DNA from 4 places in the Streptomyces sp. NPDC059909 genome. Region 1 is predicted to be linked to each of the others. Evidence: riboswitches for the same ligand, from Rfam matches in the RefSeq annotation. Region 1 holds a riboswitch; each other region holds the start of a gene.
The links. Region 1 has a riboswitch for cobalamin ahead of ACFV9O_RS23485 (ribonucleoside-diphosphate reductase subunit alpha). Riboswitches for the same ligand answer to the same signal wherever they lie in the genome.

Region 1 (2,191 bases):
GCCGCGCCCTTGCGACGGCCGCCCTGGTTCACTGCGGCGACGGAGGAGTCGAGGGTCCGCAGGAACGGCACGATGCCGTTGGAGTGCCCGTTGGTGCCACGGATCAGCGAACCGCGGGAGCGGATACGGGAGTACGAGAGTCCGATCCCGCCGGCGTGCTTGGAGAGCCGTGCGACCTGGTGGTAGCGGTCGTAGATGGAGTCGAGCTCGTCCAGCGGGGAGTCCAGCAGGTAGCAGGACGACATCTGGGGATGGCGGGTGCCGGAGTTGAAGAGCGTGGGGGAGGAGGGCAGATAGTCCAGCCGGCTCATCAGCGCGTACAGCGAGGCGACTTCGTCGAGGGCGCGCAGGGAGTCGTCCTCGGCGAGGCCGGCGGCCACGCGCAGCATGAACTGCTGCGGCGTCTCGATCACCTTGCGCGTGATGGGGTGCCTCAGGAGATAGCGGCTGTAGAGCGTGCGCAGACCGAAGTAGCCGAAGCGGTCGTCCGCGGCGGTGTCGATCAGGGCGTCGAGCCGGGCGGAGTGGGTGCGGACGAACGCGGCCGTGCGGTCCGCGATCAGGCCCTCGCGGTGGCCGACGGCGATGGAGTCGGAGAAGGCGGCCGCCCCCTGTGAGGCCGCCTCCTCCGTGATCGTGAGGCTGAGCAGCCGGGCCGCCAGATGCGAGTACGCCGGGTCCTCGGAGATCAGCCCCGCGGCCGCCTCGGTCGCGAGCTCCCGCAGTTCGGCCTCGTCCGAGCCCGCGTGCCGGCCGCGCAGCGCGGCGGCGGCGACCCGGCCCGGGTCGGTGTCGGGGAGTTCGGCGGTGAGGTCGGTCAGGGTCCGCAGCAGCGCGGTGCCTGGACCGTCGGCTCCGTCGGCACGCTGCGTTGAGGCAGGATCGGGCGGCGCGATGGTCACGGGGTGCTCTCCCTCGCTCGGCTCGGGGCCGGCGGGGGCGCTCGGGGCACGGGCGCACGCCTGTGGGGGCAGGTGCGCCGCGTCCACCGGCCTTTTCCGCGAGGCCCGGACGTCTCGGCACCCGGGCCGGACGGTCCGGGTGCGCCGTCGGCAGGTCCTTGGACTCGCGGGCGCGCGCAAACGCACACCGGCACACCATTGCGGGACAGTTCCGGATTCGCACCGGATTCCCCTGTGGCGACAGCGAGCATGAGCATACATGTGGGGGCGGGGAGTTGCGTCACCCCCCACATGTTGTGTCGCGAGGGCCGTTGGAGCGCTGGAGCTATGAGCGCCGGAGCTCCAGGGCGTACGTCAGCAGGGGCAGCATCCCGGGGATCGGCTCCCAGTCCCGCTCGGGGGTCCGTACGAAGCCCAGGCGCTCGTAGATGCGGTGCGCGGTGTGCATGGTGCGCTGGGTGGACAGCACGAGGCGTACGCAGCCGTCGGTGGCCCGCGCCCGGTCGACGCACGCCCGGACGAGTGCCTCGCCGGCACCCCGGCCGCGCCCCTCCCTCGCCACGTCGAGCATCCGGAACTCGGCCTCGCCCGCGCGTGCGATGTCGGCCCATGGTCCGCCGGACGCGACGTACGTCACCCCGCCGAGCACCTGCCCCTCCGCGCTCGCGGCGACGAGCACCTCGGCGTCCGCGGCCCGTGCCGCCACGTCCCGCAGGACGTGCAGATACTCGTCGCTCTCCCCGAAGTCGAGCAGCCCGTCCCCGAGATACGCCTCCGCGGTGATGGCGCCGAGCACGTCGTACTCGGCGGGTTCGGCGCGCCTGATGATGAAGTCCATACCGGTCAGTCTTCCGCACCGGTACGACAGCGGTTCGGGGGACGGGGGCGCCTGCGGCGGAGCCGTACATCGGGCACTGCCCCGCCCCGCCCTTTCCTGAACTGGGGCTCCGCCGCAGACCCCGTATCCGGGGGCTCCGCCCCCGAGTCCCCTTCCCCGATGCCCTGGCGGGCGTGTGGGGGGGCTCATTCGAGCCCGTCCGGCGTTCGAGGACGGACACGCGGGCGGACCGTGCGGTACCGGGCACGTCCCTGGGGGTCCGGGGCTTGCCCCGGCTCGGGCAGGTGCCGCGAAAAAGCGATCGGCGCAGGCTCGTCGAGCCTGCGCCGATCGCCGGCGGGACCTCTGCGGGTCAGTGCGTGCTCGCGCCGAGCTTCGGGAGCTCCGCCTGGACGCCCGCGTCCCCCGCGTCCGCCGTGTAGTCCTCCGGGGACGTCTCGTCGACCCCGTC
Region 2 (2,191 bases), on a different contig from region 1:
TCACAACGGCGACACCGAGGCGCAGGTCAGCCGCGGATCCCGGCAAACACTCCCCGGCCGTTCTGACGGTCCATCAGTTCTGGCTATAGTGAGCAATGCCCGTGCCGCACAGGGGAGACGAGGACGTATGCCACAGGTGACGGAGCACGGCGGAGGCGTCTGGTCCCTCCAGGTCCCCATCCCGGACAACCCGCTCGGCCACACCCTGGTCCACGTCGTCGAGACGGACCGCGGGCCCGTCCTCGTCGACACCGGCTGGGACGACCCCGCCTCCTGGGGTGCCCTCACCGAGGGCCTCGCCGCCCTCGGCACCTCCGTCGGCGACATCCACGGCGTCGTCATCACCCACCACCACCCCGACCACCACGGGCTGTCGGGCCAGGTGCGCGAGGCGTCCGGTGCCTGGATCGCCATGCACGCCGCCGACACCGACGTCGTACGCCGCACCCGCGAGGCACAGCCGGGCGCCTGGCTCGACTACCTGGCGGGCAAGCTCGCCGCGGTCGGCGCCCCGGAGGAGCACCTCGCCCCGCTGCGCGCGGCCCGTGACTCCGGCCGGATGCGGACCCTGCCCGGTCTGCGGGCCGCCCTGCCCGACCGGGAGATCGTCCCCGGCGAGCTGCTGGACCTGGCAGGCCGCCGGCTCCGCGCGATATGGACGCCCGGCCACACCCCCGGCCATGTCTGCCTCCACCTGGAGGAGGACCATCCGGCGAACCTCCCGGGCCGCGGCCGCCTCTTCTCCGGCGACCACCTCCTGCCCGGGATCTCCCCGCACATCGGCCTCTACGAGGACCCGGACGACTCCACCGTCACCGACCCGCTCGGCGACTACCTGGACTCGCTCGAGCGCGTCGGCCGCCTCGGCGTCGCCGAGGTCCTCCCGGCCCACCAGCACGCCTTCACCGACCCCGCGGCACGGGTGCGGGAGCTGCTCGCCCACCACGAGGCCCGCCTCACCGGCCTGCTGACCCTCCTCGCCACCCCGCTGACCCCCTGGCAGCTCGCCGAGCGCATGGAGTGGAACCGCCCCTGGGACCAGATCCCCTACGGCTCGCGCAACATCGCCGTCTCGGAAGCGGAGTCCCATCTGCGCCGCCTGGTGAAGCTGGGTCGGGCCGAGGCGGTCCCGGGCAGCGCACCCGTGACGTACATGGCGGTGTGACCCACGCCCTGCCATCCACCCAGGGGCCGCACGGATACGGGCCGGTAGAGTGTGCGAGTCGTCATCATGCCCGTACGGGGGGAAGCCGGTGCGAATCCGGCACTGACCCGCAGCCGTGAGCCGCCGTCGCAGGCGGTGAGTCGGAATGCCTCGTACCGGGACGTGACCGGCTCCTGCCAACGGGACCACCCGGTGGCGGAGGCACCGTCGAGGTATACGGGGCCGGAGCCTGGTGCCAACGCGCGCCTGTGCCCGGCTCCCCACAGGAGAGGCACCGCCCGCCATGAACGTTCGCCGCAGCGCAGCCGCGCTCGCCGCCGCTTCCGCCGTGCTCTGTGGAGCCGTGGCCGGCGCCCCGGCCGCGACCGCCGCGCCGTCTCCCTCTCCGACGCCGACGCCCGTGATCCCCTCCGGGCTGTACGGCACGAAGGACCCGACGTACGACGGTGTCTGGCGGCAGTCGCTGGCGCTGCTCGCCCAGGACGCCATGAAGGAAGTACCGGCCGCGGAGGCCGTTGCCTGGCTGACCGGGCAGCAGTGCGCCAACGGCGGCTTCGCGTCCTACCGCGCGGACGTCTCCAAGCCCTGCGACGGCAAGACGATGCCGGACACCAACGCCACCGCCGCGGCGCTGCAGGCCCTGACCGCCCTCGGCGGGCACGAGGCCGAGGTCGCCAAGGGCATCGCCTGGCTGAAGTCCGTGCAGAACGCGGACGGCGGCTGGAGCTACAACCCGGGCATGCCGTCGGACGCCAACTCCACCGCGATCGTGATCGGCGCCTTCGCGGTGGCCGACGCGCGACCGGCCACGATCACGTCGAGCAGCGGCAAGAACCCGTACGACGCGCTCGTGTCGTACGCGATCCCGTGCGCGGACACGGCGGGCGGGGGGGCGTTCGCGTACCAGCCGGACAAGGCGGGCAAGCTGCTCGCGAACGGCGACGCGACCGCGGCGGGCGTGCTCGGCGGGCTCGGCCGCGGCATGGTCGTCAAGGGCCCGAAGCCGGCCGGGGACCCGAAGTGCGA
Region 3 (2,191 bases), on a different contig from region 1:
GCGATCTGACCCTGGTACGCGGCGACCTGAGGGCCGCGGCGGACGCCATCCGGCTCGCGCGCAGGACCCTCGGCACCATCAGGTCGAACCTGTTCTGGGCCTTCGCCTACAACGTGGCGGCCCTGCCACTCGCGGCCGCCGGCCTGCTCAACCCCATGATCGCGGGCGCGGCCATGGCCTTCTCGTCCGTCTTCGTCGTCGGCAACAGCCTGCGCCTGCGCCGCTTCCGCGCCGCCGGCTGACCGCCGTCGCCCGCCCGTTCCGCAGGCCGGCGAAGCGACAGGGACCCGCCGGGCGCGCCCCCGACGGGTCCCTCGCGCGCGTCTCCCCCGCGCGTCAGTGCGCCGGAGCCGACGCGGATGGTGCTGCCGGGTCCGCCGAGGCCGGCCGCTGCGCGGACCGGGGTTCCAGGACCCGTTCCGCGAGCGGGCCGAGGATCAGCCCCAGGGCTGCCCAGAGCAGGGCCTGGACACCCAGCGAGGCGAGCCGGAACTCCCACAGCACGGCGGCCGGGAAGTGCTCGGGGAGCGCATCCCCGGCCGGGAGGAAGGCCATGGCGACCCCAAGGACCGCCGCGAAGGCGGCACTTGCGGCCACCGCGGCGTTCCAGGTGCCCCAGCGCCGTGCGAGGCTCCGTCCGAACAGCAGCGCGCCGATCGCCAGCAGCACGCTCAGGGCGATCATCAGGAAGAACAGCGCGGTGCGCTGGTTGAGGGTTGCCGGGTCGCCGACGGCGGGCGGGTTGGCGGGGTACTTCAGGAAGGGCACCAGAGCGACGGTGACGAAGCCGCCCAGGGCGACCAGGGCCGCGGTGGCCCTGGCGCCGAAGCGGCCGACGCGGCCCAGCGCGAAGCAGAACGCCAGGGCGGTGATACCGCCGAGTGCGATGCCGTAGACGAGGGCGGCCGTGGCCAGTCCCGCGGTCGACTGCACCGCACGGCTGACCAGCTCCTCTTCGCCGTGCTCATGGGAGTGCGCGGACTCGAAGGCGATGGCGGCGTCCACACTCGGCTCGCCCACCACGTAGGCGAATCCGAAGGCGACCAGCCCGGCCAGGACACCCGCGATCATGCCGCGCACCAACAGGGCGCGTACGGTGACGGAGTTCATCTTGGTTGCGTCCGTCCCGTATCAGTGGCAGGGGAAGCCCAGCAGGTGCCGGCCGTCGTGCACCCACTCGTGGACGCTCTCGCCGGAGAACACGGAGAAGGCGCCCTGCTCGGCGCCGACGAAGTACAGCAGCACGAGCATCAGCAGGCCGAAGAAGGCGGCCCAGGGCAGAATCGCCCGGACCGGCAGCTTCGCCACGGAGGGCGGAGCAAGGGGGACAGGGGTGATGGCGGACTGAGCCACGGCGTACCTCCTCGGGAACACGCGTCCCGCATTGTGTGGAGCACATGACGACGGCAACGGGTCTGACTCACCGGACAGCCCCTCCCGCAGGGGGAGTTGCCGCTCGGCACACAGTGGCGCGACCGTGCCGGGTTTCCACCGGGCTTCCGTGTGCGCCGTCGTCCTTTCGGAGCAGAGGGTACAGGCGGCGGTACGGACCGTCGATACCGCCCATGACCAGGTGACCTGTGACTCTCGGCACCCCTGGCATCATCACGCGCATCACACCCGCACGCCCCAGGGGGGCGGACCACGCGGGAACGACGACGGGGAGGTATTCGGCCATGACGATCCGGCTCACACTGCTGTGCGCCGCCGCGGGCCCCGCGGTGCGGGAAGCCCGGTTCGGCGACGGCCCGCTGGACGAGCGGGGCGCGCGCGAGGCGCGTACGGTGGCGGGCGCGCTGCCCGCGGCGTCGCTGCACTACCGTGCGCCCTCGGTCCGGTGCGAACAGACCACCGGGGCACTGGGGTTCACGGCGGCGACCGTCGAACCCGCATTGCGCGACTGCGACTTCGGGCGCTGGAGCGGCCGCTCACTGGAGGACGTGGCCGCGGAGGAGTCCGACGGAGTCGCCGCCTGGGCGACCGATCCGGCGGCGGCGCCGCACGGCGGGGAGTCCGTCACGGCCCTGCTCCTGCGCGTCGCCGACTGGATGGACGGCCTGCCCGAGGACGCGGGCCGCGTGCTCGCCGTCGCCGAACCCTCCGTCGTACGCGCCGCGACCGTGCACGCCCTGGGCGCTCCCCCGGCCGCCTTCTGGCGCGTCGACGCGCCCCCGCTGTCCCTCGTCACGCT
Region 4 (2,191 bases), on a different contig from region 1:
GCGACCCGGTCAGGCACAGAGCCTGCAGGACGGGCACGTCGAGCGCGGCGAGTGCGCCCGCGTCCCAGGACTCGTCGTCGCCGCCGGCCTGCGCCTCGGCGGGCCTGGTGCCGCCCGCGGCGAGGACGGTGGTGACGATGGCGTCGGCGCCGCGCAGCTGGTCGAGCAGCTCGGGCTCGGGGGCGCGCAGGGACGCCACGTACAGCGGCCTGGCCTGACCTCCGGCGTCCTCGACGGCGTCGCAGAGGGCGCCGACGAAGGCGGTGTTGCCGCTCATGTGGTGGGCGCGGTAGTAGAGCACGGCGACCGTGGGGCCGGTGGCGCCGCGCGGGGTGCGGTCGAGCGGTCCCCAGGTGGGCGCCGGGGCCGGGGGTTCGAAGCCGTGGCCCGTGAGCAGGACCGTGTCGGACAGGAAGCGGGCGAGCTGCTCCAGGTTGGCCGGGCCGCCGTGCGCGAGGTACGCGTGCGCCTCGGCCGCGATGCCGATGGGGACGGTGGAGGCCTCCATCAGCTGGGCGTCGGGGGCCTGTTCGCCGGTGAGGACGACCACGGGCCGCTCCTGGGCGAGCAGCAGGTCGAGGCCCTCCTGCCAGGCGCGGATGCCGCCCAGGAGGCGTACGACCACGAGGTCCGTGCCGTCGAGGAGCTCGGGCAGCTCGTCGAGAGGGAGGCGGGAGGGGTTGGCGAAGCGGTACCGGACCGGGCCCGCGGCCGCGCGGGCGCTGAGCAGGTCGGTGTCGGAGGTCGACAGCAGCAGGATCGTCGCGTGCGTCATCGCGTGCGCAGGCCTTCCTCGGGGTGTCCGCGCCCCGGGTGGTCGTAGGACGGCGGGAGTTCCTGACTCACCGGGTCCGCGTGGACGAGGCCCGGTTCACAGTGGCGGGACCGCGCCGGATTCTCACCGGGCTTCCTCCCTAGGGTCCTGGGACCCTGTGCCGTCTGCATAGTAGAGGCTGCCCCTGCCGCGGGGGCGGTCACCTCGAAGGACGCCCGGAGAAGGCGGGCAGGGACGTGGGTATGCTCGCCGCCATGCCGCCCACACCGCCAACACCCCCGGACCGGGGCGAACCCCGCATACGGGACCGGGGTGATGCCTGCCCGGGTGCGCTGCGACTGCACACGGCGGACGACGGGAAACTGGCCCGACTCCGCCTGCCTGCAGGTCTTTTGACATCACGTCAACTATCCATCTCGGCCGACGCGGCGGAGGCGCTGGGCGACGGCGCCCTGACCATCACCTCCCGGGGAAACGCGGAGCTGCGCGGCCTCGGCGAAGGGTGCGGGGCGGAACTCGCCGAGCTGCTGCGGGAGGCGGGGCTGCTCCCCTCCGACACCCATGAGCGGGTACGGAACGTGGTGGCCTCGCCGCTGGCCGGACTCGACGGACTCGGCTGCTCCGACGTGCAGTTGTGGGCGCGCGAGCTGGACGCGCTGCTGTGCGCGAACGCCTGGGCGGCCGGGCTGTCCGGGCGTTTCCTGTTCGCCCTGGACGACGGACGTGGAGACGTGGCGGGGCTCGGCGCGGATGTGACCTTGCTCGCAGAGCCGGAGGGTGCGGCCGTCGTACGCGTGGGGGACCGGGCGTACCGCGTCCGCGCCGCCGACGCCCCGCGGGCCGCCCTCGCCGCCGCCGAGGCCTTCCTCGTTGCGGCGGCCGCGGCGGGCACGGGCGCGTGGCGGGTGCGGGAGCTGCCCGCTGGGCAGGACATGGCGGTGGGGACGTATCTGGAGCGGGCGGGCGTCACCTTTGGAGCCGGTCCGGCGTTCGAGGACGAACACACCGGTCCACTGGACGGTACCGGCGTGCTTCGAACCCCGCCCGTAGGGCGAACCGGGTCCTGGACAGGGCCCCGGCCCGGCGTCGTCGAAGGGCCCAACGGCTGGGCCCTGTCCGTCGCCGCGCCGCTCGGGCGGCTCACCGTCGCGCAACTGCGCGCGCTGCTCCCCGCGCCCGGCGGCCACGTACGCCTCACCCCCTGGCGCGGGGTCGTCCTGCCCGGGTTCGGGAGCCGGGACGCGGCCGAGGCGCGGCTGCGGCAGCTCGACGACGCCGGGTTCATCACCGGCACCGGCTCCCCCTGGTACGGCGTCGGCGCCTGCACCGGCCGGCCCGGGTGCGCCAAGTCGCTGGCCGACGTACGGGCGGACGCGACGCCGGGCGACGGCGGCGGCCTGCCCGTGTACTGGTCCG

Region 2: it holds a riboswitch for cobalamin, as region 1 does, so the genes downstream of both, ACFV9O_RS25085 (prenyltransferase/squalene oxidase repeat-containing protein) here and ACFV9O_RS23485 (ribonucleoside-diphosphate reductase subunit alpha) in region 1, are expected to answer to the same signal.
Region 3: it holds a riboswitch for cobalamin, as region 1 does, so the genes downstream of both, ACFV9O_RS36810 (CbtB domain-containing protein) here and ACFV9O_RS23485 (ribonucleoside-diphosphate reductase subunit alpha) in region 1, are expected to answer to the same signal.
Region 4: it holds a riboswitch for cobalamin, as region 1 does, so the genes downstream of both, cobN (cobaltochelatase subunit CobN) here and ACFV9O_RS23485 (ribonucleoside-diphosphate reductase subunit alpha) in region 1, are expected to answer to the same signal.

Annotation. Positions count from the first base shown of each region.
Region 1 is NZ_JBHWKX010000035.1:48,036-50,226, forward strand. Features, by position in the region: gene ACFV9O_RS23485 (ribonucleoside-diphosphate reductase subunit alpha) at 1-902, opposite strand, end outside; cobalamin riboswitch at 1,034-1,166, opposite strand; gene ACFV9O_RS23490 (GNAT family N-acetyltransferase) at 1,228-1,740, opposite strand; gene mctP (monocarboxylate uptake permease MctP) at 2,093-2,191, opposite strand, start outside.
Region 2 is NZ_JBHWKX010000039.1:64,023-66,213, reverse strand. Features, by position in the region: gene ACFV9O_RS25090 (MBL fold metallo-hydrolase) at 128-1,165, shown strand; cobalamin riboswitch at 1,202-1,336, shown strand; gene ACFV9O_RS25085 (prenyltransferase/squalene oxidase repeat-containing protein) at 1,449-2,191, shown strand, end outside.
Region 3 is NZ_JBHWKX010000110.1:4,993-7,183, reverse strand. Features, by position in the region: gene ACFV9O_RS36820 (heavy metal translocating P-type ATPase) at 1-242, shown strand, start outside; gene ACFV9O_RS36815 (CbtA family protein) at 337-1,110, opposite strand; gene ACFV9O_RS36810 (CbtB domain-containing protein) at 1,132-1,353, opposite strand; cobalamin riboswitch at 1,388-1,570, opposite strand; gene ACFV9O_RS36805 (histidine phosphatase family protein) at 1,677-2,191, shown strand, end outside.
Region 4 is NZ_JBHWKX010000001.1:318,506-320,696, reverse strand. Features, by position in the region: gene cobN (cobaltochelatase subunit CobN) at 1-775, opposite strand, end outside; cobalamin riboswitch at 813-949, opposite strand; gene ACFV9O_RS01495 (cobalamin biosynthesis protein CobG) at 1,030-2,191, shown strand, end outside.